Regions from separate parts of the Serratia rhizosphaerae genome, predicted to be linked through region 1. Evidence: predicted binding sites of a transcription regulator. Region 1 holds the regulator's gene; the other holds the start of a gene.
What was found. The regulator Fur, encoded in region 1, represses iron uptake genes when iron is present. The targets are predictions, from matches to a motif close to ATAATAATGAGAACNACTATCAA.

Region 1 (7,893 bases):
TCTTCCGTACCGGACGGACGCGCCGCAAACCAGCCGTTGTCGGTCATCACCTTCAGGCCGCCGATCGACGCGCCGTTGCCCGGCGCTGCGGTCAGACGTGCGGTGATGGCATCGCCGCCCAGCGTGTCGGCCAGTACCATCTCTGGAGACAGCTTGGACAGCGCCGCTTTCTGCGCGTGGCTCGCCGGCGCTTGCAGACGGTTGTAGCTTGGCGCGCCGAAGCGGGCCGCCAACAGGTCATAATGACGCTGCGGGTTCTCACCGCTCACCGCGGTAATTTCCGCCGCCAGCAGGCACATAATGATGCCGTCTTTGTCAGTAGACCACGGCTTGCCGTCGAAACGCAGGAAGGACGCGCCGGCGCTCTCTTCGCCGCCGAAGCCGAAGCTGCCGTCGTACAGACCGTCAACGAACCATTTGAAGCCGACCGGCACTTCCACCAGTTTACGGCCCAGATCGGCCACCACGCGGTCAATCATCGCGCTGGACACCAGTGTTTTACCAACGGCAACGTCGGCGCCCCACTGCGGACGGTGCTGGAACAGGTAGTTGATCGCCACCGCCAGATAGTGATTCGGGTTCATCAAGCCAGCCGGCGTCACGATGCCATGGCGGTCGTAGTCCGGGTCATTGGCAAACGCCAGATCGAACTTGTCGCGCAGCGCCAGCAGACCCGCCATTGCCGATTCGGAGGAGCAGTCCATGCGAATCACGCCGTCGTGGTCCAGGCTCATAAAGCGGAAGGTCTGATCGACGGCGTCGTTCACCAGCGTCAGATCCAGCTTGTAATGCTCGGCGATACGCTGCCAGTAAGCGATGCCGGAGCCGCCGAGCGGATCGACGCCCAGCTTCAGGCTGGCATTCTGAATGGCCGGCATATCAACGACGTCCACCAGCCCTTCAACATACGGCTGCACCAGATCCTGCGCGTGCAGATGACCGCCGTTCCAGGCCTTCTCCAGCGACTGACGCTGTACGCCCTGCAGTTTGGCGCTCAGCAGTTCGTTGGCGCGTTTTTCAATCACCGAGGTCAGATTGGTGTCGGCCGGGCCGCCGTTAGGCGGGTTGTATTTGATGCCGCCATCTTCCGGTGGGTTGTGGGAAGGCGTGATAACGATGCCGTCCGCCTGCGCGCCGCCTTTGCTGTTGTAGCTCAGGATGGCGTTGGAAATCGCCGGCGTTGGCGTGTAGCCGTTGTTCTCCTGGACGATAACATCCACGCCGTTGGCGGTCAGCACTTCCAGCACCGAGATAAATGCCGGTTCAGACAGGGCGTGCGTATCCTTACCCACGTAGCACGGGCCGGTGATGCCCTGCTGGCGACGCACTTCGGCAATCGCCTGAGCGATCGCCAGAATGTGCGCTTCATTAAAACTGTGGCGCTGGGCGCTGCCACGGTGACCGGACGTGCCGAATTTCACCGCATGGGCGGCATTGCCGGCTTCCGGCTGCAGCACATAATACTGCGACGTCAGCTGCGCCACGTTAATCAGATCGCTTTGCTGAGCCGGTTGCCCGGCACGTGGATGGTTCGCCATCAACATCTCTCCCTTTCTCTTCTCAGGAGCCGGGTGCAATCGCGCCGCGGCCGCCGAGACGAGCAGTTCGCTAAATCAAATAGTCCCGCAAACCTTTTCTGTCAGCTCCGTCGGGAACTGCATAGCCAGCATGATGTGCTCGATCATGCTGCGTTTACGGCCGGTATTGGTATTGGTGATCACCCAGTAAGGCGTACCCGGAACGTGTTTCGGTTTGGTGTGCGTTCCATTTGCCAGCAACGTTTGCTGATCGCCGGCAAAATAGGTGCGGGTACGGCCATGCAACGCGTCGGTCGCCATGGCGAAACCGGCCGCATCCAGGGTGTACAGCGTAGAAAGTACCAACATAAAGCGATTTACGGCTTTGTTCTGCTCGGCGTATTCATCCGACAGCAGCAGTTCGCGCATGGCGCGTACGCGATCGCGCGGGCGTGGCGCCGCCGCTTTTTCCGGCTCCTGACCCTGGGCCACTACGCTTGCGCTACGCACAGGTTGCCCTGCGGAAAACTTCAACATACGCCGTAAAATATCGGACGCACTTTCCCCGATATGTTGCGTGTGGCTGGCAATATAACGGTAAAGTTCTTCGTCGACTTCAATAGTTTTCATCTTTATCCAGTACTGTGTTTTCTACTTAAAGCCCGAAGCCAGGTTCTGTCTTCAAGCCGAGGGATTATAAAGTTAAAAGCGTGGGGGCAGACACAACAAAGTGCCGTTCTCAGGCAAAAGCAGACTATTACCTATATCCCCGTCATTTTTTATCCTGCCCTCGCCGGCCGGCGCGCGGGAAATACGGTGGATAGCGGGATGCGTCCGCACTGCCAATCCATCACCTTTGCAGATAATGAGTATGATACCCTATCAGAACCTCTCAAGATCATGAACTTCGCGATGAAATTACATTATCAATTGCTGGCCGCACAGGCGGTGAACGCCGATACCCTTCCTATCCTGCTGATCCACGGCCTGTTCGGCAATCTCGACAACCTCGGGGTGCTGGCGCGCGATTTGAATCAGCAGCACAGCGTCATCAAAGTGGACCTGCGCAACCATGGCCTGTCGCCGCGTTCCGATGAGATGAGCTACGCGGCGATGGCGCAGGATCTGCTGACGCTGCTGGACGACCTCCGGATCGAGCGCGCCATCGTGATCGGCCATTCGATGGGCGGCAAAGCCGCCATGGCGATGACGGCGCTGGCGCCAGAGCGCATCGCGCGGCTGGTGGTCATCGATATCGCCCCGGTGGGCTACCAGACCCGGCACCATGATGACATCTTCGCCGCTCTGACGGCGGTCAGCGACGCCGGCATCACCCAGCGCCAACAGGCGGCGCAGCTGATGCGCGACTATCTGGATGAAGAAGGCGTCATCCAGTTCCTGCTGAAATCCTTTCATCAGGGAGAGTGGCGCTTCAACCTGCCGGTACTGATCGCCAACTACGCGGCGATTATCGGCTGGCACGACGTGCCCGCCTGGCCGCATCCGATTCTGTTTATCCGCGGCGGGCTGTCGGCGTACGTGCAAAATAGCTACCGTGACGCCATTGCACGCCAGTTCCCGCAGGCACGCGCCTATGAGGTGGCCGGCACCGGACACTGGGTGCACGCGGAAAAACCGCAGGCCGTACTGCGCGCTATTCACCGCTTTTTGGCCGAGCCATAACGCAGGTGGCGAAAAAACGCGCTAAAGATAACGGCTTAGCGCGTTTGCGCCTCAGTTAGGCATTGTCGTTGCGACGCCTGCTGGGGTAAGATGGCGCGCTATAATTTTTGCCGCCATCCCCAGCGTGCTGTCCGGCGCCAGATTGGGGGCAAAGTTGGCTTAGGTTGTAACGACCTGAACGGTATTAACCACAGCGTCCGGAAGCAAACCATCGCTTTTTGAGGCTAATTCCCTTGCAGTACCGCTACCTATGGCAAAAGAAAACACGGATCGCACGACGCTGGATCTGTTCGCAGATGAACGCCGTCCGGGGCGCCCGAAAACCAACCCGTTATCCCGTGATGAACAGCTTAGAATTAATAAGCGTAATCAGTTACGGCGCGATAAAGTACGTGGATTACGGCGTGTGGAACTGAAAATCAACGCGGAAGCGGTGGAAGCGCTGAACAAGCTGGCCGAACAGCGCAATATCAGCCGCAGCGAACTGATCGAGCAGATGCTGCTGGCGCAGCTGGCGGAAGAGCAGCCGTCGCAATAATAACGTGCGCCTGCCGCACACGGCGTAAGGATGATGCTCGCTTAACGCCGCCTTACTTTCCGGCATCGCATGAACGCGATAAAACCCCGGAGCAAATTTCTGGCATGATAGGCGTTTACCGGTAGGACCCAGGTCTTTACCAAGACGCCACTTTACAACGATACCGATGCGATCAGCAGGCGAAACGTATTGTAATTTATTGAATTAAAAGGTTATACGCAATATGGCTAACGTAGGCATTTTCTTTGGCAGCGACACGGGCAATACCGAAAACATTGCCAAGATGATTCAAAAGCTCCTTCGCAAAGATTTCGGCGATGATGTTGCTGAGATTCACGACATCGCCAAAAGCAGCAAAGAAGATCTGGACGCATTTGACATTTTGCTGCTGGGCATCCCGACCTGGTACTACGGTGAAGCACAATGTGACTGGGACGACTTTTTCCCGACGCTGGAAGAAATAGACTTCAACGGTAAGCTGGTTGCGCTGTTCGGCTGCGGCGATCAGGAAGACTATGCCGAGTACTTCTGTGACGCGATGGGCACCATCCGCGATATTATCGAACCACGCGGCGCTGCCATCGTCGGCCACTGGCCAACCAAAGGCTACCATTTCGAAGCCTCCAAGGGTCTGGCGGACGATGACAACTTTATCGGCTTGGCCATTGATGAAGACCGCCAGCCGGAACTGACCAACGAACGCGTGGAAGCCTGGGTCAAACAGATTGTTGAAGAGCTGAGCCTGGCCGATATCATCGGCTGATTCAACGCTCCGCAATGCTGCGATAGGTGGCCCTGCTGAGCGGCGGGGCCGTTATCGGCATCACGGATTGAAGCAATAGAAGCTACATATTAGTAACTTCCCTCCCCGTCACGGTAGACTTTGGCCCCGGTTTATCCCATTCATCAAGATGTTGCACGCGCAACATGTAACGGCGCAGTAGGCTTTTGTTAACAACCGGCGGTTTCCATTTAGGGCAACCGGTTCTATAATGAGACGCTATTAACGCTTTGTGCCGACCGATGCCACAGGCAACAATGCCTCAACTGATTAGCATAGTAACAGGACTGAATCCGCATGACTGACAACAACACCGCATTGAAGAAGGCCGGCTTAAAAGTCACGCTTCCGCGACTCAAAATCCTGGAAGTGCTGCAAGATCCGGCTTGCCATCATGTCAGTGCGGAAGATTTGTATAAGAAACTGATCGACATGGGCGAAGAAATTGGTCTGGCGACGGTTTACCGCGTACTGAACCAGTTCGACGACGCCGGTATCGTCACGCGCCATAACTTCGAAGGCGGCAAGTCAGTATTCGAACTGACCCAACAGCATCATCACGATCACCTGATCTGCCTGGACTGCGGCAAAGTGATCGAATTCAGCGATGAGTCTATCGAACAACGTCAGCGCGATATCGCCAAACAGCACGGCATCAAACTCACCAACCACAGCCTGTACCTGTACGGCCACTGTGCCAGCGGTGACTGCCGTGAAAACGACACGCTGCATAACAAGAAGTAAAGCTGGCCTGCCAGCGTAAACAGGAACCGCCGCACGGCGGTTTTTTTATGCCTGCCGATCGTGGGTGAGCTGCGGCGCCCGCCGTTATACCGTTCGGGCGCCGCAGACGTTGACTTAAGCCGCTACCGGCTCCGCGCGGCTAAAGCGCTTGCCATCCGGGCTTGCCGAACGAATCTGCACTTCGCCCTGCACCGCCGGCCTGGCGGCATCATCATAACGCTGCCAACGCTGGCCGCCGTCGGTCGAATATTCGATCGTCAGGCCCGGCAGCGCAATATTGGCCTCCAGCCTGCCGCCGACAATACGGGCGCCCGGCACCGGCAGACGGTAACTGATTCCGCCCGCATCCAGCTTGGCCAGTTCGCGCTGCCCCAGAATATTGGCAAAAATCAGCCACTCCTGCGCCAGCTTTTTGGTATCGACAAACTGCGTTTCACCGCCCTTATATTCGCGGCCCGCCTGATAGTCCAGCTCCCATTCGGCACGGTGCCAGGCGCGTTCGGCCACCGACAGCGCGCGCGGGAAGATCATATACTCCATCTGCGGATCGGTGCGCACCACCTCGCTCCACAGCTGGGCGGACAGACCATACGCTCCCGGCCACGGCTTATCGCTCTTGGCGGTAAAGGCGTTGCCGTCGCGGTCAACCGAGGTTTCCGCGTTTTGCGGCATATTGTCCGGCGCAAAGCTGAAGATTTTCCGTTCGTCGCTGAAGCGGGTGCCCCAGTAATAGCCGCTGTCGTTCGGGTTCACTTCATACGGGAAGTCCAGATAGACATAGTCCGGGTTGGAAACCACCACTTCATAGCCCTTGTTGGCCCAGTCGTTCACCGAGTCAAAACCGCCCCAGTACAGAGTATCCCAGAAGTTGACGCCCACGCGCGAGGTGGCGAACGCTTTGGCGTCTTTGGCATCTTTCAGGCCATCCTGCCAGGCCTGCATCCGATCGATGCCGTGCGCCTTCACCAGCTTGCTGACTTCCTGACCGAAGTAGCTCGGCAGATGTGCCATATCCGCCACTTTGCCGCTGTCGATAAGCCGTTGGCAGGCCTGTGACTTCGCCCATGGCTTGTCTTCTTTGTTCAGGTCAAGCATGCCCTTGCCCGCTTCCGGCTTCTTCACATCGGTATAGCCGGCGCCCAGCCGGATGTTTTTCGCCTCGTCGCCGCCAAAGTGCCAGGTGCCGATCGGCTGCCCCGCCTGCTGATGCATCTTGGCAATTTCCCCCATCACTTTGTCAACAAAGCGGGTGGAAGAGTCCAGACATGGGTTCAGGTAGCTCTGGCGGTTGAAGAACTGCACCGAGGTGGTGTTCGAGGTGTCGGTCGGATCCACCAGCCGGTACTCCTGCGCTTCTTGCTGTTTGCCCTGCGCATGCAGTTTCTTATAGCGCGCCTCCATGGCGATCACCGCCGCACGGGCATGCGCCGGCATGTCGATTTCCGGAATCACCTCAATATGGCGCGCCTGCGCATAGTTGAGAATGTCGATGTAATCCTGACGTGAGAAGAAACCGCCGTACACATCCGGCCCCTGACCGTACTGCGGCAGCAGGCAGGTGGTTTCGCTCAGGTCATGGCAGCGCTGTCCGCCAACCTCCGTCAGCTCCGGCAGGCCGGGGATTTCAATACGCCAGCCCTCATCGTCGGTCAGATGGAAATGGAATTTATTCAGCTTATAGGCCGCCATTTGATCCAGCAGGCGCAGCACCGCATCTTTATGGTGGAAGTTACGCGCCACGTCGAGGAACAGGCCGCGATAGGCAAAGCGCGGCGCGTCGCGCGCTTCCAGCGCGGCAATCTTTTTATCGCCGTGCAGCGGGATCAACGACAGAATTGACTGCAGGCCGTAGAACACCCCGCTCTGATCAAAGCCGGTAATCCGCGCCTCTTTCTCGCCCAGCGTCAGAATATAAGCGCCGGGCTGCGCCATTTTTCCGCTGAACGACGCCGGATTAACCTCCGTCTTTATCGGGTAGCCCGCCGCCGCGCTCGGCACGCCAAGCTGTGCAAAACGGTCGCGCACCACGTTCGCCGTCGCCTGATCCAAGGCGTCAAGCGCCAGCGCCACGCCGTTGCCAAGATCGATATCCTGCGCATGAACCTGCACCGACATCGGCGTCGGGATGATCTGGCCACGCAGCGAGGCGGCCGGCAACGTCTGCAGGTCCGCGTTACGCGTAAAGCGCGAGGCCGGCGTCATCAGCACGTTTTTATCCTCTTTGGTGCGCTTCCATTGATCGCCGGTAAACGGCGCCACGAACCGATCCAGATCCTCGGTATCGGTGTTGGTCAGCACTTTCGGCTTGGCATCGCCGGAAGTCGCATACCAGCGCGGCAGGAAATCCGTCTTAAACAGCTGCCAGTATTCGGCCACGATGGGAATGTCCACCGCCTGGTTGGCCGGGAAGCCCCGGAACGCGTCGGTCGGCTCCAGCTTGTACAGATCGCCGGTCAGGTGAGTGATGCGGAACTGTTGGTTGCCCACCTCCAGCGTCTGCCGCGGGCTGTGGAAATAGATCGCCCAATCTTTGGCGGTAATCGCCTGGCCGTCGTTGGCCAACGTGATCAGCACCTTGTTGCAGGCCGCCCAGTCGGCGCCCAGCCTGGCGCAATCCACGCCGCTGTCGG
Region 2 (7,893 bases), 1.7 Mb from region 1:
ACGGCTCGACGCTCATCTTTTCCCCGGGGTTATTGGCGTCATCCAGCAGGATGGTTGCCAGCGGCTGTGCGCGCTGCTGGCCGGATGTCACCTGTGCCTGCGCAATATCGTTCAGCGGATACTGCATCAGCGTGCTGTTGTTCAGCACAAACAGCGCGCCGTCTTTGCGGCACTGCAGGGTGACTTCCTCTTTGGTAAACGCCCACTGCTTGCCGAATTCCAGCTTGGTGACATTTTCCAGACTTTCCGCGGCCAGTGCGCCGCCTGCGCCCGCCAGCAGTGCGAGGGCTAATAATGCACGTTTCATGTGATGACCTTAAGTAGCTATTTGATTCAATTTTCCCGTAATTCAGGGGAGTACCGCAAGTCGCAATATCAATTTGGCGCATAGGTGGCAAACAGGCTGACCAGCAGCAGCACCGCCCCGCCCAGCGCCAGCTCGCTCCAGCAGGCCCAAACCACGCCGCGCTGGGCAAGGTTGGGCACGCTGCGCATCGCCGGGACGACCGCATAGCGGTTGGTCAGCGCCACGCCCACCATCAGCAGCACCAGCGCGCTTTTTATCAGCAGCAAACGCTGATACGGCGATGACACGTCCAGCGGCCACCCGCCGACGATCATCAGGCTGTTGAGGACGCCGGTTATCAGCACCACCGCCACCGCCAGATGTCCCCAGCGGGAAAAACGGATCAGTGTGCTCACCGCTTCCGCACGCCACGCTGCCGGGTGCAGATAACGCAGGCAGACCAGCAGCGGCAGCAGGCTGCCAAACCAGTAGCCGGCGGCAAGCAGATGCAGCGCATGGCTAACACGATGCAGCGTGCCGAGCAGGCCGGTGTGCATCGCCGCATGGCCGATAAAAGCCATACTGATCAGCAGCAGCCCGCCCAACAGGGCGCTCGCCCCGGCGCGCAGGCGCAGCGGCAACCACAGCGCCGCCAGCGATAATGCCGACAACGCCAGATGCCAGCGCCACACTTCACCAAAGGTGGTGCCCAGCACCGCCAGCCAGACATCCCACTGATAGGTATCCTGCCAGCCGTCGCCCATCTGACCGGCCTGCACGGCCAGCAGCGCCACGGCAGAAACGGCAGCCACCAGCGTCGACGCCGCCAGCCAGGGACGCAAATCGCGGGAAAGTAACGCAGAGAGCCGCTGCGGCGACAGTAAGGCGGTGAACAAACCAATGCCGAACATCAGCATCACCGCCGTAAAGTGCACGAAGCGACACAGGACAAACAGAGTCGCCAGGGTCATCGGTTATTTTACGGTAAAGCTGTATTGGCCTTTGGTTTTATGTCCGTCAACGGAAACCACGTGCCAGTCGACCTGATATTTCCCCGCCGGCAGCGCTTCCGGAAGCGGAATGGTGGCTTTGGCATTATCCTTGGCGTCCAGCTGCAGTTTGCCGGTGTTGACCGCTTTATTATCCGGGCCGATCAGTTTGACTTTGCTGAAGCCAGGCTCAATACCTTCCGAGAAGCTGAGGGTCAACGCCTGTGGCGCCGGGCTGACGGTGGCATCCGCCGCGGGCGTTTGCAATTTAAGGTGGGCATGCGCTAAAACCTGCTGCGAAGACAAACCGACAAACAGCGCGAACAGCGTGGCAAGCAGACGAGATGAGGAGCGAATTTTACCGATCACAGTGGTATCCCTTAATACGAAGATGAGGATGGAATACCCGTCAGCCTTCGGGGTGCAGGCAGCCTGGCGCTCCTGCCTGCCGAATAATTACGGGCACTCGCGGGTCAAAACCACGCCAGAGTCCGCTATCCCCGAAGACCCGCGTTGCACGCGGCAACTCAATTCATTGAGGGGAAATCAGCAGCCCCAACCCGGCATGATGGCAACGCAGCAGGAACAGGAACAGACCGTGCATGACGCACGCAGCGATCCCCTCCCGGGCAGCGTATTCTGTTAGATCATAACGATGAGTGATCATCAAGTCGAGCACATCACTGCTATTTTTCAAAATGGCAGCACGTTTCGCTGTATAACCGCAATAACGGCAGGCATAAAAAAACCGCACCGGCATCGTCTGCCTGGCGCGGTTTTTTCCGGGCTAAAAATTACAGCTGGCCGTTGCTGCCTTCGCCGGCCGCGCCCATTTTCTTCAGATCCTTATCGATGAAGAACAGCGCTTTGCCGCTGGTGCCGACCAAGGCCAGCTTATCCAGTACGGATTTGAACAGTTTCTCTTCTTCATGCTGCTCGGCAACGTACCACTGCAGGAAGTTGAAGGTGGAGTAATCATGGGTGGTCATTGCCACATGCGCCAGTTCGTTGATCTGACGGGTGATCAGTTGCTCGTGCTCATAGGTCTGTTGGAACACATCGGCCAGCGACTCGAACTCTACCGGCGGCGCGGCAATACTGCCCAGCACTGGCAGCGCGCCGGTATCACTCAGGTAATCAAACAGACGCTGCATATGCTGCATTTCTTCCTGGGAATGCTCTTTCAGGAAGGCTGCGGCGCCTTCAAAGCCTTTATCCGCACACCATGCGCTCATCTGCAAATACAGGTTTGCCGAATAAAACTCAAGGTTGAGTTGTTCATTCAACTGCTTTGTCATTTCTTGCGTCAGCATAGTTATTCCTTTTAATTCTGCAGGCCAATGTTTTATATGTGCCGTATTATGCCCTGCCAAAAACAAAATAAAAACAGTTGATTTACATCAAGCGATGATTAATTTAAATACCTTTATTTATCATTTAGTTAAAATTAAATCACGCCAATGTTAATATTTATGATAATTATTTTCATCTTGCTGGAGATCTAAAGGCGAATCATTCTTATTTGAAATAACACAAATAGACATAGCAAATGAAAACAATGATGACATTAGCCGCTCTGCTATATAAAAATAATTATCATTACCCAATGCGGCGTTCGCAGCGTCACAGCAGGCTTGCCAAGCGCCGCGCGGTGCATTACCTTCTGCGCAGATAAAATGCGGTATCAGTAAGGAGCATAGCGTGGGATACAATCTGGCAGAACTCTCGAAAGAAGAGATGGACAAGGTTAACGTGGATTTAGCCGCTTCCGGCGTGGCGTTCAAAGAGCGCTATAATATGCCGGTAATTCCTGAAGTGGTGGAGCGTGAACAGCCGGAACATCTGCGCGACTACTTCCGCGAACGCGTCATCCACTACCGGATGGCGTCGCACAAGTTCTCACGCCTGCCTTACGAACCGAAAAGCAAATAACAACAACGGCGGATGCGGCTCTCCGCATCCGCCGCGCGCTTACACCGTTTTACCGGCAAAGCGATCGGTGGCCAGCATCAGCTGGTGCAGGATCCCCGGTTCATCAAACGAGTGCCCCGCCCCTCAACAATATGCAGTTCGGCTTCCGGCCATGCCTGCGACAGATCCCAGGCGTTTTGCACCTGGCAGGCCATATCATAGCGGCCATGTACAATTACTGCAGGGATATGACGAATCAGCGGCACGTTGCGCAGTAGCTGATCGTCGCTCTGCAAGAAGCCCTGATGGGTGAAATAGTGATTTTCAATGCGGGCAAACGCCAGCGCAAAGTCATCTTCGCCAAACGCCGCCGACTCGGTACTCGGCAGCAACGTGACGGTTTCTCCCTCCCAGATGCTCCACAGTTTCGCCGCTTCCAGCTGCACCTCAAGATCTTCGCTGGTCAGCCGCCGGCGATAGGCGGCAATCACATCCTGACGCTCCTCGGTGGAAAGAATCGACAGCACGCGCTGCCATTTTTCCGGGAAGAAACGTGAGGCGCCATCCTGGTAATACCAGGACAGCTCCTGTTTACGCAGCGTAAAGATACCGCGCAGCACCAGCTCGCTGACGTGCTGCGGGTGCGTTTGCGCATAGGCCAGCGCCAGCGTCGAACCCCAGGAGCCGCCGAAAACCAGCCACTGCTCCACGCCGGCCATTTCACGCAGCCGTTCGATATCGTCGACCAAATGCCAGGTGGTATTGTTGTCCAAACTGGCGTGCGGCCGGGAGCGCCCACAGCCGCGCTGGTCGAACAGCAAGACTTTATAGCGTTCCGGATCAAACAGCTGCCGATGATAAGGGGCAATGCCGCCTCCCGGCCCGCCGTGGATAAACACCGCCGGTTTCCCTTCCGGGTTACCGCTTAATTCCCAGTAGATCCGATGACCGTCCCCGGTATCCAACCAGCCACTGTCATACGCTGCTAACGGCGGATATAACCCGCGTAATTGTTCCATTGCGCTTTCCGTCTCTCTGTGAATGATGCTTTCATCAAAGCCCATGCATGCCATCAGGTCAACGGTAAAACCTGAAAACTCCGACGGATAACGGGCTGTTCACGTTCGTTTGCTTAAAATGAATACGACCAGCCATTGCGTTGCTTATCATTACGTCACCTTTCGGCGTTTTTCTCACCAGCGGCCAGCGCCTCTAAGGCAACGAACATTTGGCGACAAACTCGACAACCGTTATGCTGGGAGGCAAAAGAGGAAAGCATGACATGACGTTACGCATTATTGATACCGAAACCTGCGGCCTGGACGGCGGCATTGTTGAAGTCGCCTCCATCGATCTGATCGACAGCCGACTGGCCAATCCGATGAGCGATTTGGTGTGCCCGGACCGCCCCATCAGCATTGATGCGATGGCCATCCATCATATTACGGAGGCGATGGTCGAGGATAAACCCCGTATTGCCGTCGCCATTGGTCGCTATCTCGGCAGTGATTACTATGTGGCGCATAATGCCGCCTTCGATCGCGGCGTGCTGCCGGAGATGCGGGGCCGCTGGATCTGCACCCTCAAGCTGGCACGCATGCTGTATCCGGATATCAAGTACGGCAACCAGTATCTGCGCTATGCGCTGAATCTCGACGTGCAACTGCCGCAGGACAATACGCTGTATCCGCACCGGGCGCTGTATGACTGCTACGTCACCGCCGCCCTGCTGCAGCGGATTATCAAGGATTCATCCTGGAGCGCCGAAGAGATGGCCGATATCACCGAACGGCCGGCGCTGATAAAAACCTTTAAGTTCGGTAAATATCGCGGCCGGCTGATTGAGCAAATCGCCCAGGAAGATCCAGGCTATTTACAGTGGATGCTGAAAAATCTCGCCGATCTCAACCCGGATATGAAGCATACGCTGAAGTACTACCTGGTTGGCTGACAGAACGGGCGGCGCCGGCCGCCCGTTCCGCTTTACTCGCTCAGCGACAGAATAAAGGCGTATTCCAGCGCAATATCCTCATAGGCTTTAAAACGGCCGGATTTACCGCCGTGGCCGGAGTCCATATCGGTATACAACAGCAGCTGACGGTCATCGGTTTTCAACTCACGCAGCTTCGCCACCCACTTGGCCGGTTCCCAATACTGCACCTGCGAATCATGCAGGCCGGTGGTCACCAACAGGTGCGGATAAGCCTGCGCCTGTACCCGATCGTAAGGGCTGTACTGTTTGATGTAATCGTAATACGGCTTCTCGTTCGGATTGCCCCACTCATCGTATTCGCCGGTGGTCAGCGGAATAGACTCGTCCAGCATGGTGGTCACCACATCGACGAACGGCACCTGCGCCACCACGCCGTGGAACAGCGCCGGCTGCTGGTTGATCACCGCTCCCATCAGTAAACCGCCGGCGCTGCCGCCCATGGCGTATACCTGCCCCGCGGCGCCGTAGCCCTGCTCAACCAGCGCTTTGGTTACATCGATAAAGTCGTTAAAGGTGTTTTGCTTGTTGAACAACTTGCCGTCTTCATACCACAGCTGCCCCAGCTCGCCGCCGCCGCGAATATGCGCCAGCGCAAATACAAAACCGCGGTCCAGCAGGCTCAGGCGGCTGCCGCTGAAGGCCGGATCCATACTGCTGCCGTATGAGCCATAACCGTACACCAACAGCGGATTGCCACCCTGGTTAAAACGGTCCGCCCGGTACACCAGCGAAACCGGCACCTCTACGCCGTCGCGCGCCTTCACCCACACCCGCTCGCTGCGGTAATTTTCCGGTGTAAAGTTATTCACCTCTTGCTGTTTGAGCAGTTTGCGCTCACCGCTGTCGAGGTTCAGCTCATACAGGCTGGCCGGGGTGGTCATGGAAGAATAGCCATAGCGCAGCAGCGCGGTTTCCGGCTCCGGGTTGTAGTCCAGCCAGGTGACATAGGTCGGATCGTCGAAGGCGATACGCCGTTCTTCACCGCTGCGCCAGTGGATTTGCCGCAGTTGCGTCAGGCCGGCGCTGCGCTCTTCCACCACCAGCCAGTCACGGAACAGCTCAAAGCCTTCCAGCATCACGTCATCACGCGCGGCAATCAGCGTTTGCCACCGCGCTTCGTCCGCAACGTCGCTCTGGTACAGGCCGAAGTTTTTGCCGTCTCTGTTCGAACGGATATAGAACGTCTGCCGATAGTGATCGATGGCATATTCATGATCTTTGCGGCGCGGCACGAACATCTGCGGTGTCGCATCGGGCCGTTCGGCGTCCAGCAGCAGGATTTCCGAGGTGGTGGTGCTGCTGAGGTGGATCAGGATATAGCGTTCTGAGGTGGTTTTTTCCAGGCCGACGTAGAAGGTGTCGTCGGTTTCTTCATACACCAGCCGATCGTCAGCCGGGTCTGTCCCTACAACGTGGTGATAGACCTGATACGGCAGCAGCGTCTGCGGATGTTTGCGCACGTAATACACGCTGGCGGAGTCATTGCTCCATTCAAAGTTGCCGGAGGTATTTTCCAGCACCTCTTCCGCCCAGGCGTCATCCGGCAGATGTTTAAAGCGGATATCATATTGGCGGCGCGACAGGAAATCTTCCGCCACCGCCATCATGCGGTTGTCCGGGCTGATGTCCAGGCCGCCCAGGGTGTAAAACTCGCGCCCCTGCGCCCGCTGGTTGCCGTCCAGCAGCGCCTGCCAGGCATCGCTTTTCGCCGCCGGCTGGCGCACATAGAGCGCATATTCGTTGCCGGGTTCGTAGCGCGTCTGATAACGGTAGCCATTGCGCACATAAGGCGCCGAATGTTCCTGCTGCGGAATACGCGCCACCATCTCCTGATACAGCGCTTCACGCAGCGGTTGCTGCGGTTGCAGCATGGCGTCAGTGTAGGCATTTTCCGCCTGCAGATACGCCAGCACCTGCGGATCGCTGCGCTCGTCGTCGCGCAGCCAGTAGTAGTCATCAACGCGGGTATCGCCGTGCAGCGTCATCGGATACGGGCGTTTTTCCGCCTTCGGAGGGGTCATCATTACCAAATCATCCACTTACGTCTATTGATGGACGTAAGGGTGTCATGATTGCCCCCGCCTTAACAAGTAGGCACCGCAGCTTTTATCCGCCGCAACGCCGAGACGACGCTACGCCAGCTCGCGTTTTTTCTGATTCACATCGCCCTCAATGCCCTGTTTCACATCGTCGGGAATTTTCAGCGAGCGCGCCAGCGCGTCAAGATAGCCGCGCTCCATAAAGTGATCGACATCGATTACCATACAGCTGAGGTAATACACTTCCAACGCTTCCTCTTCGTTCTTTACGCCGAGCGCCAGCGCATCGGGATTGAGCGGCTGCTCTATCGCCTGCTGCACCCAGGCCTGCGCTTCGTCGCCAATCTGCAGTTGCGTCAGGCTGTCGTCAATGGCGCGACGCTCGTTGTCGTCAATATGGCCGTCGCTTTTCGCCGCAAACACCAGCGCCTGCACCAGCCGCTTGGCGCGTAGATCGACCGGCGTCGACTGCATGCCGAACTGCGGCTCATCCTGATGGGTATCTTTCACCCGTGATTTGTATTTGTTCCACAGCACCGCGCCTGCCGCGGCGCTGCCGCCGATAATCAGCGCGTTTTTACCGAATTTACCGACCAGCTTGCGCGAGGATTTATTCGCCAACAATACGCCGACCAGCCCGCCCAGCGCACCGGGCGCCAACAATTTGCCGATGCC

Region 2: ftnA (non-heme ferritin) is a predicted target of Fur. The motif match lies at 2,742-2,764, and genes of this name have one in related genera.

The regions. Positions count from the first base shown of each region.
Region 1 is NZ_CP041764.1:870,950-878,842, forward strand. It holds gene pgm (phosphoglucomutase (alpha-D-glucose-1,6-bisphosphate-dependent)) at 1-1,538, opposite strand, end outside; gene seqA (replication initiation negative regulator SeqA) at 1,614-2,147, opposite strand; gene ybfF (esterase) at 2,418-3,200, shown strand; gene ybfE (LexA regulated protein) at 3,451-3,738, shown strand; gene fldA (flavodoxin FldA) at 3,962-4,501, shown strand; gene fur (ferric iron uptake transcriptional regulator) at 4,817-5,263, shown strand; gene FO014_RS04140 (family 20 glycosylhydrolase) at 5,378-7,893, opposite strand, start outside.
Region 2 is NZ_CP041764.1:4,316,001-4,323,893, reverse strand. It holds gene FO014_RS20050 (YebY family protein) at 1-307, opposite strand, end outside; gene copD (copper homeostasis membrane protein CopD) at 376-1,257, opposite strand; gene yobA (CopC domain-containing protein YobA) at 1,261-1,644, opposite strand; gene FO014_RS20035 (hypothetical protein) at 1,808-2,035, opposite strand; gene ftnA (non-heme ferritin) at 2,070-2,588, opposite strand; gene FO014_RS20025 (DNA polymerase III subunit theta) at 2,977-3,207, shown strand; partial or broken gene pip (prolyl aminopeptidase) at 3,247-4,205, opposite strand; gene exoX (exodeoxyribonuclease X) at 4,469-5,137, shown strand; gene FO014_RS20010 (S9 family peptidase) at 5,170-7,203, opposite strand; gene FO014_RS20005 (tellurite resistance TerB family protein) at 7,312-7,893, opposite strand, start outside.